3 regions of the Arthrobacter sp. T572 genome follow, and region 3 is predicted to be linked to each of the others. Evidence: riboswitches for the same ligand, from Rfam matches in the RefSeq annotation. Region 3 holds a riboswitch; each other region holds the start of a gene.

Region 1 (3,266 bases), 1.2 Mb from region 3:
TTACCGCAAGAGCGGTGCGATTCAGTGGCCGCCCGCCTCACCCAACTGGGTCGCAGTTAAGCGCGTTTTGAGGGGTCAAAACGCGCTCTGCTGCTACTTAGTTGGGTCGGGAGTCGTTCCAGTGCGCAGGCTAGTCCACGGTGCAGGGTGCGGCGCCTGCGGTACCCGGGGTGTTCGGGGCCCATTCCGGGTAGGTGCGGTGGTCGTTGGCCGGTACCCAGCGGCCTTCATCCACCACGTAGTCCCAGCCCAGGCCGGTGCGCTTGAGTTCTTCGATGCCGCGCAGCAGGCGCCCGGCGTCCTCCAGCCTGGAACCTACGCCGAAGCTGGCGCGCAGCGAACCCGAGGGCAAGCCCAGGCGCTTGAGCAGCGGGTGGGCGCAGAAGCGGCCGTCGCGGAGGCCCACACCGTGCTCTGCAGCGAGGTAGGCGGCCACCAGTCCGGCGTCGAATCCTTCCACCGAGAAGTTGACCACACCGATGGTATCGGTCGAATCGCTGAAGATCCGGTGGACGCTCACGCCGTCAATGGCCTGCAGGCCTTCCACCAGGTAGGCCCGGATGGCGGCCTCGTGGTTGTGCCATGCCTGCGGATCGAGGCCGGAAAGTACCTGGGCAGCGCGGGCGAGGGTTGCTGCACCAAGCACGTTGGGGGAGCCGCCTTCGTGGCGGGCAGGGCCGGTTGCCCAGCTGACGGAGTCCAGGCGTGCCTCGCGCACCGCTCCGCCGCCGGCAAGGTGCGGGGTTCCGGCGTCGAGCCAGTCCGGGCGTCCCACCACCACACCCGCGCCGAAAGGTGCATAGAGCTTGTGGCCGGAAAACACAACGTAGTCGACGTCGGCCGCGGCGATGTTGATGGGGCGGTGGGGTGCCAACTGTGCGGCGTCAACAACGATCCGGGCACCGTATTCGTGGGCCAGGGCTGCGAGTTCCTTGATGGGCAGGATTTCGCCGGTCACGTTGGAGGCGCCGGTGACAGCCAGCAGGGAGACGCCACCCTGGCTGAGTTCTCCGCGGATTTTCGCGATGGTGCCGGCAAGGGTGGTATCAGCCACCACGCTGCGGTGGGGAACTCCTTGCCACGGAAGCAGGTTGGCATGGTGTTCGATGTCCAGGTACAGGACTTCACCGGTGTGCTTGCCATCGATCTGTGGCAGGCAGCCTGCCAGCAGGTTCAGCGAGTCGGTGGTGTTACGGGTGAAGATCACGGAATCGTCAGGACGGCCGCCTACGAACCCGCGAACGATGTTGCGCGAGTTTTCGTACACCGAGGTGCTGATCTGCGAGGCATAACCGGCGCCCCGGTGCACGCTGGCGTAGTAGGGGAGGACCTCGTTCAAGTAGGCTGACACGATGGTCAGGGCCGGTGCCGATGCTCCGTAGTCAAGGTTGGCGTACCTGACGTGACCGCCCTGGATCAGTGGTGCCTGCAGCTCGGCGCCGGTGACGGCGGCCAGTGGCCTGCCGGCGGCAAGCTCCTGCCCGGGGGACGGCTGGATCGTGGAACTGAACGTAGCTGTGCTCATGTGACCTCACTCAAGAGGGACCCCGCCGGGGATCCGCGCTTGCCGTATCCGTTCCGGACCGGCCTGGTCGTCACCCGGGGCACCCCACCGCGAATGGAGGGTTGCCGGCCAGCAAACCGGGGTTTTGCGCTGGCACTCGTGACCTGTAAATGAGGTTAGGGCACGCCCGCCGCCCGTTTCAAAGCCGCCCGGATTGTTAAGCGCTTTATTACGCCGGTTGAAATTTGGCCGATTTGCCGAACAAACAGACGGCGGATGCCCCCGAAAGGTGGCATCCGCCGTCGAAAATTCTGCTTGGCTGCCAGGTGGCAACCGTGGCATTAGCTGCTAGAGGAGGTCGTCAACCTCGGGGTTCAAGCGCTTGAGGACTTCGGAATGGAGGATCGAATTGGTCGCCAGGGCGTTGCCACCGAAGGGGCCATCCTCACCTTCAAGGGAGGTGAACCGGCCACCGGCCTCGGTGACGATGGGGACCAGGGCCGCCATGTCGTAAAGGTTGAGCTCCGGTTCGCAGGCGATGTCCACCGCGCCCTCGGCAACAAGGCAGTATGACCAGAAGTCCCCGTACGCGCGGGTGCGCCACACGTCTTCCGTCAAGCCCAGGAACTCCTCCAGGTTTCCGCGGTCCTTCCAACCCGACAGGCTCGAGAAGGACAGGGAGGCATCGGCCAGGTGCGAGACGTTGGAAACCTTGAGCCGTGTGGCCGACGCCAGGGAACGGCCGGTGTAGGCTCCCATCCCTTTTGCAGCCCACCAACGTTTGCCCAGGGCGGGAGCGCTGACGACCCCCACCACTGGCTCCCCCTCGTCAACCAAGGCAATCAGTGTGGCCCAGACGGGAACTCCGCGGACAAAGTTCTTTGTGCCGTCGATCGGATCGATGATCCAGCGCCGCGAGCCGTGACCCGTGCTGCCGAATTCCTCACCCAGCACAGCATCCCGCGGCCGGGAACGGGACAACTGGCCGCGGATTGCTTCTTCGGCGGCCTTGTCGGCATCTGTGACCGGAGTGAGGTCTGGCTTGGTTTCGACCTGCAGGTCCAGGGCCTTGAAGCGGTCCATGGTCTGGGCATCCACGGAATCCGCCAGGACATGGGCAAGGCGAAGGTCGTCGTTGTAGCTGGAAACGGGTTGGGTCATGCCACCAAACTTATCGTGAAACGTTCCCCCGCAGCGGGACGTGAAGCCCGCTGGCTAGTTGACGGTTCCCAGTTCCTTGGCTTCCTTGGCCTCCAGCCTGGGGTCTGCGCCCAGGAGTCGTCGCAGTGATGCCAGCCGGGCCGGACCGGAGGGACCCGCGTGGCCCTCGTTGACCCACGCATCGAGGCCGCAGTTGACCGCCCCGGCGTCGTGCTTGCAACCGCGGTCGCAGGCGTCGGTGCCGGGCTCCAGGTCCGGGAACGAGTGCAGGATGCGGTCCGGATCCACCAGGGCCAGGCCGAAGGACCGGATGCCGGGAGTATCAATAATCCAGCTGCCGGACGGGGCATCGGCGAGCTTGAGCGCCAGGGCCGAGGACGAGGTGTGGCGCCCGCGGCCCGTGACGGCGTTGACGCCGCCTGTGGCGCGTTCGGCACCGGTCAAGGCGTTGACCATGGTGGATTTGCCGACGCCGGAGTGACCCAGCATGACCGTGACTTTGCCGTCCAAATGGCTGCGCAGACTTGCCACGGCTTCGCTGTCCAGGCGGGCTGACAAGCCGTCATCCGACCGGGCATCGATGCCGGATGCGGCTGCGTCC
Region 2 (3,266 bases), 450 kb from region 3:
GGCCCCGCGTTCGTGGACGAAATCGACGATGTCCTGCCAGGCCTGCTCCTGCTGGTCGTTCCACAGCCCTGTGTCCCCCAGGGAGATCCGTGCCTCCGGAGAAACGGCCGTGGCTTCGGCGAAGATCAGGCCGAAGCCGCCCGACGCCCGTGCCCCGAGATGGACCAGGTGCCAGCGTCCCGGAACGCCGTCCGCAGCGGAGTACTGGCACATCGGGGAAAGCCACAGCCGGTTGGCGAACGTCCGCCGTCCCAGGGTGATGGGCTGAAAGAGGCTGACGGTGGTTCGCTTGGCTACAGGAGGCGCGTTCACGCGCGTGCCTGCCCGCGAAACGCAGCGGATATCCGGCCATCGACCAGCACTGCAACGACCCCGGAACCTGCCGCTTCCCGGGCGGGCAGACCCGCTGCCAGTGTGCGGTACCCGAGTCCCGCGGTAACGGCCGGGGAAGCATCGTCCACAGCACTCAACGACTCCAGCGTCACCACCGCCGCTACCTCGCGCGGGTGGACGGTTCCGAAGGTGTCGCCGCGGTCCAGAACCAGGAATGCCGGTTCGGCGGGAGCCACCTGGCGGGCATGAAGTACGACGGCGGCCTCCGCCGCTGTCAGGGTACTCGCCAGGAGCTGGACTCCGGCAGGCGCGGTGGCGAGCAGCGAGCGAACGGTTCCTTCCGGCGTCGTGGGTTCCAGGAAACCGAGCGAGGTGAGCCAGGCGTCGTCGAAATAGGTGGAGAGGTAGTTCCGGCCGGAGTCCGGCACCACCACCACGATCGTGTGGTGTCCGTCCAGGGTTTCGGCGAGTTGCAGTGCTGCAGCCAGGGCTGTGCCGCCGGTGGCGCCGATCAACAAGCCTTCCTCGCGGGCAGCGCGGCGGGCAGTGAAGATGGCGTCCCGGTCGCTGATGCTGAAGTATTTGTCCACCAAGGCGGTGTCGAAGGCCTCGGGCCAGAGGTCTTCAACGGAGTCCGGGTGCAGGGGATGCCCGGCACCTTCGGTGTATTTGAGGGATCCGTTGCCTCCGCCGTAGCGGGAGTGCTCCGGGTCGGCGGCGATGACCTGGACCGCCCCCTCGCTGGCCTGCTTCAAGTACCGCCCCGTGCCGCTGATGGTCCCGCCGGTTCCGACGCTTGCGACGAAGTGGGTCACGGCCCCTTCGGTGTCGGCCCAGATCTCGGGTCCCGTCCCCGCAAAATGGGCGGCGGGGTTGGCGGGATTGTCGTACTGCAGTGCGAGCCATGCGCCCGGGGTAGAGGCTGCGAACGCCGCCGCCCGGTTGGCGAGGTGGGCCGGGTCCGAGCGTGGCACGAAATCAGCCACCAAGTGCACCTCCGAACCGTAGGCACGGAGCAAACTGATCTTCTCGGCGGCGGTGGCGGCGGGTGCGAAGATCACCGAGCGGTAGCCCAGCTGCGCGGCCACAAGGCTCAACCCGATACCTGTGTTGCCGCTGGTACCCTCAACGACCGTGCCGCCGGGCTCCAGGAGTCCGGCCTCTTCAGCCGCACGGATCATCGACAACGCGGCGCGGTCCTTGACGCTGCCGCCTATGTTCTGGAACTCGAGCTTGGCGTAGATGCGTGGACGCACCCCGCCGCCGAGCTTGTTCAGGCGGAGCAGGGGAGTGGCGCCAATGGCATCCAGGACTGATTCGTGGACGGTCATGGGACCAACGGGCGGATGGAGCTCTGGGTGGCGGACATCATGCTGGGATCGTGGACCTGCACAAGGGTCCCGGGAGGCTTTGGCATGGCACGACACTACGGAGCCTCAAGGCCGGGCCAAAGCTGTTCTGTCACCGCGCTCAACGGGACTCAACCCGGCTCAATCCCACGCAACGGGAAGTCACACAGGACTCCCGGATCGGTCAAAAATGACGAACTTGGCAGCCCTTTGACGCGGTGTTTCCCGGGTTGACTTCCCGCGTCGGGCCGGTTTGTACATTCCTTGGACACGCTCCTAGATTCAATCCCAGGTCAAGAGTCAGCGCGCCAAGGACCGGCTCGCGCTGCGGCAACCCTCAGGCATTGTGTGGCGGGGTGCTCCGGAAACAGACCTGGCCGCAACAGCGGCAAGCGAATGTCAACCGGCCGCACCGCGGCCTCTGAAAAGAGAGAACCATGCCTTCCAATCCTGATTTCCGTTCGCGTGTAGTTGCTTTGGAGCTCGACGGCGATGGGGCCCACCCGGCTGCGTGGCGCAAGGCCCTCCATGATCCGCAGGCACTGTTGGGGGGCCAGCGGATCCGGGAGACTGTCCAGGCCGCCGATATTGCCGGCTTCCACTTGGCTACCTTCAAGGACAGCCGGGTGGTGGACAAAGGAACCACCGGGATACCCGTGCGCCTCGATGCCATCCAGCGGGCAGCCTTTGCCGCGCCGGTCACCCGCTCCCTGGGGCTGGTCCCGGAAGCAGGGACGCTCTTCACCGAGCCGTTCCACCTTGCCACGCAGCTGGCCAGCCTCGACTACTCCTCGCACGGCCGGGCCGGCTGGCTGGTCAACGCGGACAACTTTGCCGGGGAAGCCCGGTCCGTGGGCCGCACGCCGCTTCCCGGGGACGACGTGATCAGCGAGGCAGCCGATGTTGTCCAGGCCAACCGCAGGCTCTGGGACTCCTGGGAAGATGACGCTGTCATCCGCGACGTTGCCACGGGCCGCTACCTGGACCGCGGAAAGCTGCACTATGCCGATTTTGAAGGCGGGCGGTTCGCCGTGAAGGGCCCGTCCATCATTCCGCGTCCACTCCAGGGCCAGCTGGTGGTGTTCGCCCCCGCAAGCCTGCTTCCCGCCGTCGAAGCTGACGTGGCCCTGGTCTCCGCCGGCACGGCCGACGACCTGGCCCAGGCAGCACAAGAGGCAGCGGCGGCAGGTGCGCAGCGGACGGTCGTTGAACTGGATGTGATCCTGGACGCCCGGGGGCAAACCGCAGCCAGCCGGCTTGCGGAGCTTGATGCCCACGAAAAGTGGCAGGGCGGGGCGCGCTACGTGGGCGATCCCGATGGGCTCGTGGAACTCCTCACGGCGCTCTTTGCAGCCGCAGACGGCGTGCGCCTCAAGCCCGCAGTGCTGGACATCGACCTGCCGGAGCTTGCCCGCAAGGTGCTGCCTGAACTGCACAAGTCCGGGCTCGTAACGCCGCCAAAGCCAGGCACGACGCTGCGCGAAATTTTCCGCCTTCCACGCCCCGCCAACCGCTACGCCGCAGCCTGAACAAGGCCAAGAACAAGGCAGAGAGCAGAACCATGACCAAGCATCACCGCATCGC
Region 3 (3,266 bases):
GCCCAGGATCGACCTCGTCCAGTGCTATGACGAATACATCATGGGCTACTCCCAAACCCGGCACTACCTGGGCGGAACAGCACCTTATTTTCCGGAGGACAAGGGTCCCATGCACGCGGTGTTGCTGGATGGCCGGCTGGCCGGTTGGTGGCGACACAGGCTCTCGGGCGGAGTATGCGGGCTGGAAGTGCGCATGAACCGTGAACCCGGGCCGGAGGAACAAGCAGCGCTGGACGCCGAGGCCCAACGCTACGGTCAGTTCCTGCGCCTGCAGACGTCGCTGGTGTAACGGCCACCCGTGGTTCCAACAGCCACCGCACCGCTACGCGAAGAACGCCTCGCGGAGCTGGGTGGAAAGCTGGCCGATTTCCGTGAGGAAGCCGTCGTGCCCGATCGGCGCTTCAATGACATGAACAGGGACCTGCCCGGGCAGGTGCGCGGCCAGTTGCCGGGACTGCTCCGGAAAGTAGAGCCTGTCCGTGTCCACTGCCGCGACAAAGAACTCGGCGGTGGCCCGTCCGAGGGCTTCCTGGAGGCTGCCGCGACCACGGGAAACATCGTGGGACATCAGCGCTTCAGTGATGGCGATGTAGCTGTTGGCGTCAAAGCGGCGGACCAGCTTGGTGCCTTGGTGGTCCAGGTAGCTCTCCACCTGGTAGCGGCCGCGTTCGCCCAACACAGCGGCGGCCAGGGGCGTCTCCTGGTGCTGGGCTTCCCTGCCGAAGCGGACATCAAGTTCCAGCGCTGACCGGTAGGTGATGTGCGCGATGCGCCTCGCCAGTGCCAGGCCCGCCTCCGGAGCCGGTCCGTCGTAGTAGTCGCCGTTGTTGAAGTGGGGGTCCTGGCGGATGGCCAAGGTCTGCGACTGGGCAAAGGCGATTTGCTCGGCGGTGCTGTAGGCACCGACTGAGATGACTGCGCATCGTTTGACGCGGTCAGGAAAAGTCACGGCCCATTCAAGGGCCCGGGCACCACCCATGGAGCCGCCAAGCACCGCATGCCACTGGCGGATCCCCAGCGTGTCGGCAAGACGGGCTTCGGCTTCGGTGCTGTCCCGCAGGGTGACCAAGGGGAAGCGGGACCCCCAAGGACGTCCGTCCGGGGCCGTCGAGGACGGTCCGGTGCTTCCGTAGCATCCGCCCACAATGTTGATGGAGACCACGAAGAACCGGTCGGTGTCGATCGTGGCGCCGGGACCCACCAACTGCTCCCACCAACCGTCCTCGTCGGTGGCACCCTTGGCTACGTGCGTGCTTCCCGTCAGCGCATGCTGGATCAGGACAGCGTTCGATGCATCGGCATTCAGCCGTCCCCACGTCTCGTAGGCCAGGACGACATCAGGAAGGAAGCCGCCCGCTTCAAGTTCCAGGGAACCGATGCCCGCGTATTTGACGATGCCGTCTTCTTCGCCCGATTTTGGGAGTGCTGCAGCAGTAATGGTCATTCCTTTGACACCTATCGTCGCGCTTGCCCATCGCCACTTCTGCGACAGGCCAGGTCCTCACCCGGGGCACCCCACCGCGGAGGAGGGTTGCCGGCCAGCAAGCCGGGGCTATGCGCTGGCACTCATGACCTAATACGTAGAGTCTAGGAAGAACATGGCGGTTCTGGCGAAGAATGTGACAGCAGTGTGACGGTTTTTCACTGCCTGGTTCGCCAAAGACCCCGCACGGGCCCCGTCCGGCGAACATTCGACCGGCGGGGCCACGCCAGGGCCTTGCAGAGCCTACGCGCCCTTGGCGGCGCGGAAGCCGGCTTCGAGGTCGGCGATGATGTCGTCGACGTGCTCGATGCCCACAGCCAGGCGGACGAGACCCGGGTTCACGCCTGCTGCCACCTGCTGTTCCACGGTCAGTTGGCTGTGGGTAGTCGACGCCGGGTGGATGACCAGGGACCGGACATCGCCGATGTTCGCAACGTGAGAGTGCAGTTCCAGGGCATCCACAAAGCGCTTGCCTGCCTCGACTCCGCCCTTGATGGTGAAGGCCACCACGGCACCCGTACCGCGTGGACCGTACTTCCGGCCGCGTTCGAACCAGGTGCTGGACGGCAGCCCGGCGTAGGCGACGGATTCGACGTCGTCGTGCGCTTCCAGCCATTGCGCCACTGCCGTGGCGTTGGCGACGTGCCGTTCCACCCGGAGGCTCAGGGTTTCCAGGCCCTGCGCAATCAGGAAAGCATTGAACGGAGACACTGCGGAGCCGAGATCGCGGAGCAACTGGACCCGCGCTTTGAGGATGTAGGAAAGGTTGGCGCCCAGTGCTCCATCCTTCCCGAGGTCACGGGCATAGACGAGGCCGTTGTAGCTGGGATCCGGCGTGTTGAAGTTGGGGAAGCGGTCCGGGTCCTTGCCGAAGTCGAAGTTGCCCGAGTCCACGATCACGCCGGCGATCGCCGCACCGTGACCACCCAGGTACTTGGTGGCTGAGTGCACCACGATGTCCGCACCCCACTCGATGGGACGGATCAGGTAGGGAGTGGAAAGGGTGTTGTCCACGATCAGCGGCACGCCGGCATCGTGTGCCACCTGAGCGATCCCCTCGATGTCCAGGACATCCTGGCGCGGGTTGGACACCACCTCGCCAAAGAAGAGCTTGGTGTTGGGCTGGACGGCGTTGCGCCACTGATCCAGGTTGTCCGGATCCTCAACGAAGGTCACGGCAATCCCGAACTTCTTCAGCGTGTGCGCCAGGAGGTTATACGTGCCCCCGTACAGGCTGGGGCTGGCCACCACATGGTCGCCGGCTTCGGCGATGTTCAGGATGGCGAACGTTTCCGCTGCCTGGCCCGAACTCAGCAGGAGGGCGCCGAGCCCACCTTCCAGGCTGGCAATGCGCTGCTCCACGGCATCCTGGGTGGGGTTGCCGATCCGGGTGTAGATGGGCGCAAGCTCAGCCAGGGCAAACCGGTTGGCAGCACTCTCGGCACTGGGGAACACGAACGAGGTGGTCTGGTAGATCGGAAGCGAACGCGCCCCTGTTGCAGCGTCAGGTTCCTGGCCTGCATGGATCTGGCGGGTTTCAAAGGACCATCCCTGTGACATTGCGTTCTCCTCTTCGTAGCGCATGGGTTTTCAGTTGGTGGTGCCGGGTGGGTTGCGGCCAGTCTAGGAACCCGCCCGCGACTTGGACAGCTTTATGACGAAGACAGTATTTTTCGGTCCCCGCGCGTCTGTTCCGGGTCCAGCCATGACGGTTCCGCTACCCGGGCGGCAACATCCCACCTTGGTTAGGCTTGACTTAGCTGAGACCCCGATCACAAAGTGC

Evidence for each region. Region 3 has a riboswitch for S-adenosylmethionine ahead of metX (homoserine O-acetyltransferase MetX). Riboswitches for the same ligand answer to the same signal wherever they lie in the genome.
Region 1: linked by a shared signal. The riboswitch ahead of ACUYMZ_RS13685 (aminotransferase class V-fold PLP-dependent enzyme) and the one ahead of metX (homoserine O-acetyltransferase MetX) in region 3 are both predicted to bind S-adenosylmethionine.
Region 2: linked by a shared signal. The riboswitch ahead of ACUYMZ_RS10345 (LLM class flavin-dependent oxidoreductase) and the one ahead of metX (homoserine O-acetyltransferase MetX) in region 3 are both predicted to bind S-adenosylmethionine.

What each region holds. Positions count from the first base shown of each region.
Region 1 is NZ_JBRAZQ010000002.1:2,692,387-2,695,652, reverse strand. It holds gene ACUYMZ_RS13685 (aminotransferase class V-fold PLP-dependent enzyme) at 131-1,525, opposite strand; SAM riboswitch class IV at 1,556-1,669, opposite strand; gene hisN (histidinol-phosphatase) at 1,853-2,665, opposite strand; gene rsgA (ribosome small subunit-dependent GTPase A) at 2,720-3,266, opposite strand, start outside.
Region 2 is NZ_JBRAZQ010000002.1:1,975,458-1,978,723, forward strand. It holds gene ACUYMZ_RS10335 (NADH:flavin oxidoreductase/NADH oxidase) at 1-312, opposite strand, end outside; gene ACUYMZ_RS10340 (PLP-dependent cysteine synthase family protein) at 309-1,664, opposite strand; SAM riboswitch class IV at 1,974-2,083, shown strand; gene ACUYMZ_RS10345 (LLM class flavin-dependent oxidoreductase) at 2,120-3,211, shown strand; gene ACUYMZ_RS10350 (NtaA/DmoA family FMN-dependent monooxygenase) at 3,244-3,266, shown strand, end outside.
Region 3 is NZ_JBRAZQ010000002.1:1,525,386-1,528,651, reverse strand. It holds gene ACUYMZ_RS08120 (winged helix DNA-binding domain-containing protein) at 1-289, shown strand, start outside; gene metX (homoserine O-acetyltransferase MetX) at 323-1,444, opposite strand; SAM riboswitch class IV at 1,459-1,574, opposite strand; gene ACUYMZ_RS08110 (bifunctional o-acetylhomoserine/o-acetylserine sulfhydrylase) at 1,727-3,043, opposite strand.